Marinomonas mediterranea MMB-1: one gene and its partner. The protein of the gene in region 1 binds, or shares a complex with, the protein of each later gene. Links are inferred from orthologs where the notes say so. Each region holds a gene or a part of one and is shown in the gene's direction. Other genes may lie near its edges.

Region 1 (6,628 bases):
TGAGCTCGCGGAGCGTATCTTTGATATGCCTGTTCGGCTAGCGACACCAACGAATGTTAAAGGAATCTCCGAGATTGTCGATAACTCTATGTATGCGACAAGCGTTGGTTTATTAGCAAATGGAAGTGCTGAAATGGATGATATGGTTGCCGAACCGTCAAGTGTTTTGCGGGCCGGAAGTAGTAGAAATACACAAGATGTTAACTCTGATGAGACCAAGCCGTCTTTCAGTGCAACGAAAGCTTGGCATAAAGTAAAAGATTGGTTTCAAAGTTATATTTAATGATTGTCATTTTTGACAGCAGATTTTTAGGAGCGCGTCGCCCATGAATGTGTTTGATTTAGCAGATGAAAATTTATCCGACAACGCTGTAATCAAGGTTGTTGGAGTTGGTGGTGGCGGTGGCAATGCCGTGCGTCATATGTTGGAAAACCAGCTTGAGGGCGTAGAGTTTATCTGCGCTAATACGGATTCTAAGGCTCTGATGGGGCTGGATTCTGGAATTACATTGCAGCTTGGTACCACGGTGACAAAGGGGCTTGGTGCGGGAGCGAACCCTTCCGTTGGCCGTGATTCTGCATTAGAAGATCAAGAGAAAATTACTCAGCTTCTAACGGGTGCAGATATGGTATTTATTACGGCTGGTATGGGTGGTGGCACCGGAACGGGAGCTGCACCTGTCATTGCTCAAGTTGCACGAGAATTGGGGATTTTGACTGTTGCCGTTGTGACGAAGCCGTTTCCATTTGAAGGGCGTCGCAGAGCTAAGGTTGCAGATGCGGGGCTTCAAGAGCTACGTGAGAATGTTGACTCGCTTATAACCGTTCCGAATGAGAGGCTGCTGCCTGTTTTAGGTAAGAATATTTCATTACTTAAAGCGTTTGGTGAAGCGAATAATGTTTTGTTCAATGCTGTTCAGGGTATTACCGACCTTATAATGAGACCTGGTTTGATAAACGTCGATTTCGCCGATGTTAAAACAGTGATGTCGGAAATGGGGATGGCAATGATGGGAACGGGGTCTGCCATCGGAGAAGATCGTGCGCGTGTTGCTGCGGAAGCGGCAATACACAACCCTTTGCTTGAAGATATTAATCTTAAAGGTGCTCGTGGCGTATTAGTTAATATCACGGCAAACGAAGAGGTGGGCTTGTCTGAGTTTACCGAAGTTGGTGGGATCATTGAGGAGTATGCGTCAGAAGATGCAACGGTTGTTATTGGTTGTGCAATTGATCCGACTGTAGAAGATGAAATGCGGGTCACGGTAGTTGCTACGGGGCTAGAAGGGCAAAGTGCTAATGTTGAGATGAAATCCGCAGTGGGTGATGTGTCTGCGGTAAAGCCTTCAGTAACTCAGTCTGCGCCTTCTGCATCTAACGCATCAAAGCCAGCTGTAGAAGCGGTGGCTAAGCCAGTTGTAACGTCTTCTGCTGTTCAGAAGGATGACGTTTCTTCTGAGGAGTCGCAGGTTAAGGCAAACGATAAGAGTTTAGAGTCCTCTAAAGGGGCAGATGATCAATTATCGTATTTGGATATCCCAGCGTTTTTGCGTCGTCAGGCTGATTGATTTGCGTAAAAAATACGTAATTAATCATCTTTGAATTGTATAAATTTTAGTTAGTTGATAACATTCTCATTAATTAACTATCTGTAATGAAATTGTAGGAAAATAATGGTACGTCAGCGCACACTGAAAAATATTATCCGCGCTACTGGGGTTGGCTTGCACTCTGGTGAAAAAGTGTATTTGACGCTCAAACCAGCGCCAGTCAATACTGGTATTGTGTTTGTTCGGACTGATCTTGAGCCACCGGTAGAAATAGTTGGCGATGCGCGTGCTGTTGGGTCGACAAATTTTGCGACAGCGTTGTGCTCTGACGACGTTAAAGTAAGTACGGTAGAGCACCTAATGTCTGCGATGGCGGGATTAGGTGTAGACAATGCTTATGTTGAGGTGAGTGCAAGTGAGATTCCTCTAATGGACGGAAGTGCTAGTCCATTCGTGTTCTTGCTGCAATCTGCTGGTCTTGAAGAGCAAAGCGCACCGAAAAAGTTTATTCGTATCACCAAGCCGATTCGAGTAGAGGAAGGGGATAAATATGCCATCCTTGAGCCTCATTCTGGCTTTAGGCTGACTTTTACGATCGATTTTGATCATCCTGCTATTGGTGAAGATGTTCAGAATACCTCGATTGATTTCTCTACAACGACTTTTGTGAAAGAAATCAGTCGTGCTCGTACGTTCGGGTTTATGAAAGATCTTGAGTACTTCAAAAACAATGATTTGGCTCGTGGCGCTAATATGGATAACGCCATTGTTCTTGATGACTTTAAAGTTCTGAATGACGAAGGATTGCGTTATAGAGATGAGCTAGTGCGCCATAAGGTTTTGGATGCGATTGGCGATTTATATCTACTAGGACATAGTTTGATTGGTGAGTATAAGGCTCATAAATCAGGGCATGCTCTAAATAATAAGCTACTGCTAGCTTTGCTTGAGCGTCAGGATGCGTGGGAATATGTTTCATTTGAAGATGAGGCTCAAGTGATGCCCATTTCATTTGTAGAGCCTGTTGCTGCGAATTAACTGATTGTAAATTAAGCATTTAGTTGTTTATACACAAAAAAGCCAGACAAATGTCTGGCTTTTTTGTGTATATATGCTTGTTATTTCATGTTTTGCCCCACATTACCATGTTAAACTCTAACCACTATAAATTTAGCGACGTTGAAATAAGATGCTAGGAACAGTCATTAAGAAAGTTATCGGTACAAAGAATGACCGAGAAGTTAAAAAATACAGAAAAGTTGTTAATCAGATCAATCAGCTAGAAGAGCGCTACTCTGCTTTTAGTGATGATGAGTTAATGGCGCAAACATCCGACTTTAGGTCGCGCTTAGAGAAAGGCGAGACCTTGGGCTCCCTGCTTCCTGAGGCTTTCGCAACCGTTCGCGAAGCGAGTAAGCGAATCATGGGTATGCGACATTTTGATGTTCAGCTGATTGGGGCAATGGTTCTCAATAATGGCTCAATAGCAGAAATGCGCACGGGTGAAGGTAAAACACTTGTTGCTACTTTGGCTGTATACCTTAATGCATTGACTTCGAAAGGTGTTCATGTCGTTACAGTCAATGATTATCTAGCAAAGCGTGATGCTAACTGGATGCGCCCACTGTACGAATTTCTCGATCTAAGTGTCGGTGTTGTCTATGCTGGGCAAGAGAAGGAAGAAAAGCGAGCGGCTTATTTGAGCGATATTACCTATGGCACAAATAATGAGTTTGGCTTTGACTACTTGCGCGACAATATGATCTTTAGAATGGAGGACCGCGTTCAGCGTGATCTTCATTTTGCTGTGGTTGATGAAGTTGACTCTATCCTAATCGATGAGGCAAGAACGCCACTTATTATCTCTGGAGCTGTAGAAGACAGTTCTGAGCAATATAAAAAGATTAATCAGCTTATTCCATTGCTTGTTAAGCAAGAGGAAGAGGGTGATGAAACGGGTCACTACACCTATGATGAAGCTCAGAAAAATATCGAGCTTACCGAAGACGGGCATCAGTTTGTAGAGGCTTGGTTGGTAGAGCAAGAAATGCTGCAGGAAGGCGATAGTTTGTATTCTGCATCTAATTTGGCGCTGCTGCATCACGTGCATGCTTCTATGCGAGCTCATGTTATTTTCAAAAAGAACGTTGACTATGTTGTTCAAGGTGGTCAAGTCGTTATCGTGGATGAGCATACGGGTCGAACTATGGCTGGTCGTCGTTGGTCTGAAGGTATACATCAGGCTGTCGAGGCAAAAGAAGGTGTCGCTATCCAGGCAGAGAGTCAAACACTGGCTTCGACAACATTTCAGAACTATTTCAGGCTTTATGAAAAATTGTCTGGCATGACTGGGACGGCAGATACAGAAGCTTATGAGTTTCAGCAAATTTACGGGCTGACTGTTGTGGTTATTCCGACGAACAAAGTGGTTCAACGTAAAGATCACAATGACTTGATCTATATGTCGACCCAAGAGAAGTTCGAGGCCATCGTTAAAGATATTGAGGTCGTTGTAAAAGAAGGGCGACCAGTATTGGTCGGTACTGCTTCTATTGACTACTCTGAGCTGCTTTCTGGATACCTAAATAAAGTAGGTATTGAGCACAATGTATTAAATGCTAAACACCATGAACGTGAGGCTGAAATCGTTGCAGGTGCAGGTCGTTCCGGCGCGGTGACAATTGCGACAAACATGGCGGGTCGTGGTACTGACATCGTTTTGGGCGGCAACCTACAGACGGAGTTGGCGGAACTTGGTGCGGACGCAACAGAGGCGCAAATTGAGGCTGTTAAGTCTGATTGGGAGTCTAGACATCAGGCGGTATTGGCTGCAGGTGGGCTACATATTATTGGTACAGAGCGCCACGAGTCTCGTCGTATTGATAATCAGCTTCGTGGTCGAGCGGGTCGTCAGGGTGATGTCGGTTCATCTCGCTTCTATTTGTCGCTTGAAGATAACCTGATGCGTATCTTTATGTCTGATCGTATTAAGAAAATGATGCAGGCACTGGGTATGGAAAAGGGCGAGGCGATAGAGCACAAAATGGTCTCTAATGCCATTGAGAAAGCTCAGCGTAAAGTGGAAGGAAGAAACTTTGATATTCGTAAGCAGCTTCTTGAGTACGATGATGTTGCTAACGATCAGCGTCAAGTAATTTACACTCAGCGTTATGACATGATGTCATCTGATGATTTGTCAGGTGCAATTGAATCTATGCGTGAAGAAGTGGTGGCTGGGGTTATCGATGAGTTTATTCCGCCTCAAAGCATGTTTGATCAATGGGACCTGGACGGTTTAGAAGAAAAGATCAAAAACGAGTTTGGACTTGAGCTTGCAATTAAAGCTTGGGTGGAAGCCGATAAGAAGCTTTATGAAGAGCCTTTGCGTCAAAGAATTCTTGATGGTTTTATAGAGGATTATAAGGCGAAAGAAGAGGTTGCAGGTTCTGATTCAATTAGAGCATTTGAGAAGCAGGTCTTGTTGCAAGTACTCGATACATTGTGGAAAGAACACCTCCAAACAATGGATATGTTGCGCCAAGGTATTCATCTTCGCGGTTATGCTCAGAAAAACCCTAAACAAGAATATAAGCGTGAATCATTTGAGTTGTTCCAGAATTTATTAGAACAAATTAAATACGAAGTTGTTCAGATTACTGCTCGCGTGCGAGTGCAGTCTCCAGAAGAGGCGCAAAAAATAGAAGAGGCTAGGCAGCAGCAAGAAGAGCCGTTAAAAATGAGCGCTCAGCACCAGCAAGCGGCGGCTTTTGGAGAAGGTGCTTCTTCCGCTTCAGAGCAACAGTCTGAAGTTCCGAAAGTTGGCAGAAATGAGTCTTGCCCATGTGGCTCAGGAAAGAAATATAAGCAATGTCACGGACGTTTGGTATAAGGAGGGAAATATGGCTGTAGGTTTGGGTTCTTTTCCCGCTATTCCGAATATCAGTGGTGTGCGTTTCGCTGTCGTTGAAGCAGGGATAAAAAAAGCGTCTCGTAAAGATCTTGTTGTTTTTGAGATTGATAAAGGGGCGAGCGTAGCAGGCGTTTTTACGCAAAATGCTTTTTGCGCAGCGCCAGTTCGTTTGTGTCGTGAGCACTTGTTGCAATCCGTTCCGAGGTATCTGGTTATTAATACTGGAAATGCCAATGCTGGAACGGGGAAGCGAGGTTATCAAGGTGCGTTATCAACCTGTGAATCATTGGCATCTATTGTTGGGTGTAAGGTCTCTGAGGTACTGCCGTTTTCGACAGGTGTGATAGGAGAGCCGTTGCCAACAGATAAAATTGTCGATGTGCTACCTAATGCGTTGGCATCATTGGATTACGGTAATTGGCAGGATGCCGGTGAAGGTATTATGACGACAGATACGCGACCTAAAGGCGCGTACCGTCAATTTGAAGTTAACGGAAAACATTATACTGTCGGTGGGATCTCAAAAGGGGCGGGTATGATTCGTCCTAACATGGCCACTATGTTGGGCTATGTTTTTACTGATATTTCAATTGATCAGAATGTTTTGCAAGACCTTCTGAAAAAAACGACAGATAAAAGCTTTAATCGCATTACTATAGACAGCGATACCTCTACAAATGATTCGTGTATTGCGGTGGCTACTGGTGCAGCGGGCAATGAAAAAATAACGAATATTCAAACGGAATTGGGTCTGGCTTTTGAGCAAGCTTTTACTGAGGTAATGCAGGAGCTTGCTCATGCTATCGTTCGAGATGGTGAAGGTGCGACAAAGTTTGTGACGGTTCAGGTGGTTGGGGCAAAATCACAAGAAGACGCTGCTTTAGTTGGCTTTGAAATTGCCCATTCTCCCCTTGTTAAAACGGCGTTATTTGCTTCTGATCCGAATTGGGGGCGTATCCTTGCTGTCGTTGGTCGTGCGCCTATTGCTGATTTAGATGTTGATCGTGTGAATATTTCACTTAACGGATGCTTAATTGTTTCTGAAGGTGGTCGATCTGATGGCTACACGGAAGAGTTAGGTCAAGCGGCCATGAATCCAGAAGAGATTACAATTGTAATCGATTTGGGTGTTGGTGAATGTAAAGATACCGTTTGGACGACCGATTTG
Region 2 (6,261 bases), 2.5 Mb from region 1 along the record:
ATATGATCAAGAAACATGAGAAGCCAAACCCTATGAAGGGCACAACTGGCGGCATCGTTGAAAAAGAAGCACCTATCCAAATTTCTAACGTAGCAATTTTTAACACTGCTACAGGTAAAGCGGATCGCGTCGGCTTTAAAGTGAATGAAGACGGTACGAAAGTACGTGTTTTCAAATCTAACAGTGAAGCGATCGACGCCTAAGAGCGAGAATTATAGCCATGGCGAGACTTAAGCAAGTTTATACAGATCAAGTTGTAGCTAAACTGACTGAACAGTTTGACTACAAAAATGTAATGGAAGTGCCGAAAATCACTAAAATTACGTTAAATATGGGTGTTGGTGAAGCTATCGCAGACAAGAAACTTCTTGAACATGCGGTAAATGATCTTCAAGCCCTTAGCGGCCAGAAAGTAGTAGTTACTAAGGCTCGTAAATCAGTAGCAGGCTTTAAAATCCGTGACGGTTACCCGATCGGTTGTAAAGTTACTCTACGTGGTGAGCGTATGTGGGATTTCTTCGATCGTCTAGTAGACGTCGCTATCCCACGTATCCGTGACTTCCGTGGTTTGAACCCGAAATCATTCGACGGTCGCGGTAACTACAGCATGGGTGTTAAAGAGCAGATCATCTTCCCAGAAATCGATTACGATAAAGTTGATCGTGTACGTGGTCTTGATATCACTATCACAACAACCGCTCGTACCGACGAAGAAGGTCGTGCTTTGCTAGCCGCCTTTAGTTTCCCTTTCAAGAAATAAGAGGTAGGAATCATGGCAAAAGTATCGATGGTTCAACGCGAAGCAAAGCGTACCAAGTTAGTAGCGAAGTATGCTGAAAAGCGTGCTGCTCTAAAAGCGATCATTAACGACGTTAATGCATCGGACGATGAGAAATGGGAAGCAACTCTTAAGTTGCAGGCGCTTCCTCGTGACTCATCTTCTTCTCGCCAACGTAATCGTTGTCAGGTAACTGGTCGTCCGCACGGTGTATACCGTCGCTTCGGTCTATCACGCATCAAGCTTCGTGAAGCGGCAATGCGTGGCGACGTACCAGGCTTGAAGAAAGCTAGTTGGTAAGCAAGTAGAGCGCGATCATAATACATTGCAGTGAGGGGGTGTCTGGAAAACTTCTGGACATTCCGCTCGCTGCTGTGTACTATGCGCGAGCTCTATTTGCTGCACAATGGTTTTTTATTTAGGAGCTCTTAAATGAGTATGCAAGATACACTTGCGGATATGTTCACTCGTATCCGTAATGCTCAGATGGCAGCTAAGACATCTGTTAGCATGCCTTCATCAAAAATGAAGGTGTCATTAGCCAATGTTCTACGTGAAGAAGGTTACGTTACAGACTATTCCGTAGAAGAAGGTGTAAAGCCGACCCTTACTATCGAGTTGAAATACTACGAAGGTAAGCCGGTAATCGAAGAAATTAAACGCGTTTCTCGCCCAAGTTTGCGTCAGTACAAAGCATCTAACAATCTACCAAAAGTAGAAGCAGGTTTAGGTGTTGCAATCATCTCTACCTCTAAAGGTTTGATGACTGACCGTGCAGCTCGCGCTGCTGGTGTTGGCGGCGAAGTAATCTGCACAGTATTCTAGGAGTTAGTATGTCTCGAGTTGCTAATAGTCCCGTGACGCTTCCTAGTGGTGTAGAAGCTGCTTTAAAAGGCCAAAATATCGTCGTAAAAGGCGCTAAAGGTTCTTTAGAGCTAGACGTACACACAAGCGTTGAAGTTAAAAAAGAAGAGAGTGTTCTTACTTTTGCAGCACGCGATGGTGCTAAGCAGAGCCGTGCTCTAGCTGGTACTACACGTGCACTAGTAAACAACATGGTTGTTGGTGTAAGCCAAGGTTTCGAAAAGAAACTTTTGTTACAAGGTGTTGGTTACCGTGCTGCTGTTAAAGGCAAGGTGCTAAACCTATCTCTTGGTTTCTCTCATCCAGTTGACTACGAACTACCAGAAGGTATCACTGCAGAGTGTACTTCTCAAACTGAAATCGTGATTAAGGGCGTTGATAAACAAGCCGTTGGTCAGGTTGCAGCTGAAGTTCGCGGTTTCCGTCCACCAGAGCCATATAAAGGCAAGGGTGTACGCTATGCTGACGAACATGTTCGTCGTAAAGAAGCTAAGAAAAAGTAGGTAAGCATTCATGATCACTAAGAAACAATCTCGAATTCGTCGTGCTCGCAAAGCACGTTTGCATATTCGTGACCTAGGTGCGAATCGTCTTACTGTACACCGTACTCCTCGTCACATGTATGCCCAAGTAATTTCGCCATGTGGTAGCACAGTGCTAGCAAGCGCTTCTACTTTGGACGAAAGCCTACGTTCTGGCGCTACTGGTAACAAAGATGCTGCTTCTAAAGTAGGTGCTTTGATTGCTGAGCGAGCAAAAGAAGCAGGTGTCACTGCGGTCGCTTTCGATCGTTCAGGCTTCAAATACCACGGTCGCGTTCAAGCTCTAGCTGACGCTGCTCGTGAGGCTGGTCTAGAGTTCTAAGGGGAAGCAAATGGCAGTTAATGAACAACAAACTAGCGATCTACAAGAGAAGCTAGTTCAGGTAAACCGTGTTGCTAAAGTTGTAAAGGGTGGTCGTATCTTCTCTTTCACTGCGCTAACAGTAGTTGGTGATGGCAACGGTAAAGTTGGTTTCGGTCGTGGTAAGGCTCGCGAAGTTCCTCAAGCTATTCAAAAAGCAATGGAACAAGCTCGTCGTAACATGGTTTCCGTTCGACTAGACGGTGATACTTTACAATACCCAGTAAAAGCAGCACATGGCGCTTCTAAAGTTTACATGCAGCCTGCTTCACAAGGTACTGGTGTAATTGCCGGTGGTGCTATGCGTGCGGTTCTTGAAATCGCTGGCGTACACAACGTATTGGCAAAATGTTACGGTTCTACAAACCCAGTAAACGTTGTTCGCGCAACGATCAAAGGTTTGCAGGACATGAAAGCACCTGAGCAGGTTGCGGCTAAGCGCGGCAAGTCTGTCGATCAAATTTTGGGGTAATCTGGCATGGCTAATAATACCATCACAGTACAATTGACCCGCAGCCCGATCGGTCGTCTTCCAAAGCACCGTGAAACAGTTAGAGGCTTGGGTCTTAAGAAAGTTGGTCAGCGTCGTGAGCTTGAGGATACTCCAGCGGTACGCGGCATGGTCAATAAAGTTTATTACATGGTTAAAGTAGTAGGAGAATAACATGTTCCTAAATACCATTCGTCCTGGCGAAGGTAGCAAGCATGCTCCTAAACGTGTTGGTCGCGGTATCGGTAGCGGCTTGGGCAAAACAGGCGGACGTGGCCATAAAGGTCTTAAGTCTCGTTCTGGTGGCTCAGTAAAACCTGGTTTTGAAGGTGGTCAAATGCCTTTGCAGCGTCGTCTGCCAAAATTCGGTTTCACATCACGTCAGGCTAAGTATGTTGCTGAAATTCGTTTGAATGAGCTAGCAGCAGTAAATGCTGAAGTTGTAGATTTGGCTGCTCTTAAAGGCGCAGACATCATTGGTCATCAGATCAAAACAGCACGTGTTATTTTGTCAGGTTCTATCGACAAAGCGGTTACTGTTCGTGGTCTTAAGGTGACTAAAGGTGCTCGCGCTGCTATTGAAGCAGCTGGCGGAAAAGTCGAGGAATAAATGGCAAAGCGTGGCTCACTACCAGCTGGAATGCAAAGCGGACTAAGCGAACTTTGGTCTCGTATTCGTTTCGTATTCTTAGCAATTATTGTATATCGTATCGGTGCTCATATCCCTGTTCCGGGTATTAACCCTGATAGGCTTTCAGCACTGTTTGATCAAAATGAAGGCACAATTCTGAGTTTATTTAACGTATTCTCAGGTGGCGCACTAGAGAGAATGAGTATTTTTGCTCTAGGTATTCTGCCGTACATTTCTGCCTCGATCATTATGCAGTTACTTACAGTAGTGAGTCCGCAGCTAGAGCAGCTCAAAAAGGAAGGTGAAGCAGGACGCCGTAAAATCACTCAATATACACGTTACGGAACGGTACTCCTTGCATTAGTTCAGTCTGCCTCAATGGCGGTTGGACTAGCAAGTCAGGGTATTTCTTTCAGTTCTGGTATCGAGTTCTACGCAGTTGCAGTCGTAACTCTGGTAGCAGGTACAGTGTTCTTGATGTGGTTAGGTGAACAGGTTACAGAGAAAGGTATCGGTAATGGTATCTCTATCTTAATCTTTGCTGGTATTGTTGCCGGCCTTCCTTCTGCTCTAGGTCAGTCATTTGAATCGGCTCGCCAAGGCGATATAAATATTCTAGCTTTGTTGTTAATTGGTGTGCTAGCCATTGCAACCGTCGCGTTCGTTGTATTCATCGAACGTGGTCAGCGTCGCATTACGGTTAATTACGCTAAGCGTCAACAAGGCAAAAAGGTTTTTGCCGCACAGAAGAGTCATTTGCCACTAAAAGTAAACATGGCTGGTGTTATTCCACCTATCTTTGCTTCTAGTATCTTGCTATTTCCAGCTTCAATTGGCCAATGGTTTGGTCAAGGGGAAGGTATGGAGTGGCTGCAAAATGTTTCGTTGGCTCTAGCTCCTGGGCAACCGCTATATGTGCTGTTGTTTGCGATAGCAATTGTATTCTTTTGCTTCTTTTACACAGCGCTGGTGTTCAACCCTAAAGATGTGGCAGATAACTTAAAGAAATCCGGTGCGTTTTTGCCGGGAATTCGTCCAGGCGATCATACAGCTCGATATATCGATGGTGTAATGACACGATTGACACTGTTTGGTGCGTTGTACATCACTCTTGTGTCGCTAATGCCTCAGTTCTTTGTAGTCTTGTGGAATGTTCCATTCTATTTCGGCGGTACTTCAATGTTGATTGTAGTTGTCGTGGTAATGGACTTTATGTCTCAAGTACAAAGTCACTTAATGAGTCATCAGTACGAGTCATTAATGAAAAAGTCTAATCTGACTGGTTATGGTCCAAATGGCCTAATGCGTTAAGCATAGGTTGGAGTTGAACATGAAAGTACGTGCATCTGTAAAAAAAATCTGTCGTAACTGCAAGGTCGTTCGTCGTAACGGCTCAGTTCGAGTAATTTGTAAAGCTGAACCTCGTCATAAGCAACGTCAAGGTTAATTGAGTTATTACTCGATGATGGGATAGGGTGGTTGATTTTTGTCCGAGAATTGGGCATAATCTGCCGCCCTTGTAAAAGCAAAGTGATGAGTTAATCATCCATAACAACGGAGTAAAGTGAATGGCTCGTATAGCCGGTGTCAATATTCCTGACAATAAACATGCGGTCATTTCTCTGACTTACATCTTCGGAATCGGTCGCACACGTTCTCGCTCTATATGTGCAGCAACTGGTGTTGCTGAAACTGCGAAGATCGGTTCTTTGAGTGATGAAGTCCTTGACCAACTACGTGGTGAAGTTGCTAACTACACTGTAGAAGGTGATCTACGTCGTGAAGTCAGCATGTCTATCAAACGTTTGATGGATCTAGGCTGTAATCGCGGTATTCGTCATCGCCGCAGCTTACCAGTTCGTGGTCAACGTACCAAAACGAACGCTCGTACACGAAAAGGCCCTCGTAAGCCAATTCGTAAGTAATATTAACGCGTTTCGCTTTAGCTAAGAGAAAGGCTAAAGCTGAGCATTAGATAGGAAAGTGCAATATGGCTAAGCCAGCAGCGCGCAGCACCAAGAAGAAAGTCAAAAAGACGGTTGTCGACGGTGTTGCTCATGTACACGCGTCGTTTAACAACACGATCGTGACTATCACTGACCGCCAAGGTAACGCTCTATCATGGGCTACTGCAGGTGGATCAGGCTTCCGTGGTTCTCGTAAGAGTACACCATTCGCAGCTCAGGTTGCGGCAGAACGAGCTGGAGCAGTTGCTCAAGAGTTCGGTCTTAAAAACGTAGACGTAATGATCAAGGGCCCTGGTCCTGGTCGTGAGTCCGCAGTACGTGCATTAAATGCATTAGGTCTGCGCATTAACAACATCACAGACGTGACGCCAATTCCACACAATGGTTGCCGTCCGCCTAAGAAACGTCGCGTTTAAGAGGAGACAGACACATGGCTCGTTATTTAGGTCCAACTTGTAAGCTGTCTCGTCGTGAAGGCACAGATTTGCTTCTTAAGAGTGGCGCTCGCGCTCTTGAATCAAAATGTAAAGCAGAAACGGTTCCTGGTGTGCATGGTGCACGTCGTGGTCGTCTATCTGATTACGGCCTTCAGCTTCGTGAAAAGCAAAAAGTTCGTCGTACATACGGC

The links.
Region 2: the proteins of secA (region 1) and secY are in contact, whole or in part, in a crystal structure (PDB 3DIN), measured with the Thermotoga maritima proteins. The link is inferred for Marinomonas mediterranea MMB-1 from one-to-one orthologs. Residues at the interface, in WP_004082002.1 of Thermotoga maritima: Glu261, Ala262, Arg263, Lys300, Ala301, Arg302, Thr303, Ile304, Ile305, Leu323, Tyr324, Asp325, Pro326, Val329, Ser330, Tyr333, Ile336, Lys340, Phe345, Val349, Glu363, Phe364, Tyr374, Ser375, Gly376, Gly377, Glu393, Ile395, Thr482, Ser483; in WP_004081795.1 of Thermotoga maritima: Glu108, Gly109, Glu110, Glu111, Ala236, Glu237, Arg238, Arg239, Ile240, Thr241, Ile242, Gln243, Tyr244, Ala245, Arg246, Arg247, Val248, Thr249, Gly250, Arg251, Arg252, Val253, Tyr254, Gly256, Ala257, Ser258, Thr259, Tyr260, Leu261, Pro262.

What each region holds. Positions count from the first base shown.
Region 1 is NC_015276.1:2,776,033-2,782,660, reverse strand. The notes cover bases 2,353-5,639. They hold secA (preprotein translocase subunit SecA), read left to right. Parts: upstream 2,353-2,739; coding sequence 2,740-5,439; downstream 5,440-5,639. Other genes in these bases: argJ (bifunctional glutamate N-acetyltransferase/amino-acid acetyltransferase ArgJ), read left to right, coding at 5,450-5,639; lpxC (UDP-3-O-acyl-N-acetylglucosamine deacetylase), read left to right, coding at 2,353-2,588. Outside these bases: cell division protein FtsA, read left to right, coding at 1-283; cell division protein FtsZ, read left to right, coding at 327-1,568; more of lpxC, read left to right, coding at 1,674-2,352; more of argJ, read left to right, coding at 5,640-6,628. UniProt on the Escherichia coli protein: Required for protein export, interacts with the SecYEG preprotein conducting channel.
Region 2 is NC_015276.1:256,869-263,129, forward strand. What follows is about bases 2,892-5,811. They hold secY (preprotein translocase subunit SecY), read left to right. Parts: upstream 2,892-3,645; coding sequence 3,646-4,977; downstream 4,978-5,811. Other genes in these bases: rpsE (30S ribosomal protein S5), read left to right, coding at 2,892-3,017; rpmD (50S ribosomal protein L30), read left to right, coding at 3,024-3,209; rplO (50S ribosomal protein L15), read left to right, coding at 3,211-3,645; rpmJ (50S ribosomal protein L36), read left to right, coding at 4,997-5,113; rpsM (30S ribosomal protein S13), read left to right, coding at 5,235-5,591. Outside these bases: rplX (50S ribosomal protein L24), read left to right, coding at 1-203; rplE (50S ribosomal protein L5), read left to right, coding at 221-760; rpsN (30S ribosomal protein S14), read left to right, coding at 773-1,078; rpsH (30S ribosomal protein S8), read left to right, coding at 1,211-1,603; rplF (50S ribosomal protein L6), read left to right, coding at 1,612-2,145; rplR (50S ribosomal protein L18), read left to right, coding at 2,156-2,506; more of rpsE, read left to right, coding at 2,517-2,891; more of rpsK, read left to right, coding at 5,812-6,049; rpsD (30S ribosomal protein S4), read left to right, coding at 6,064-6,261. UniProt on the Escherichia coli protein: The central subunit of the protein translocation channel SecYEG. Consists of two halves formed by TMs 1-5 and 6-10.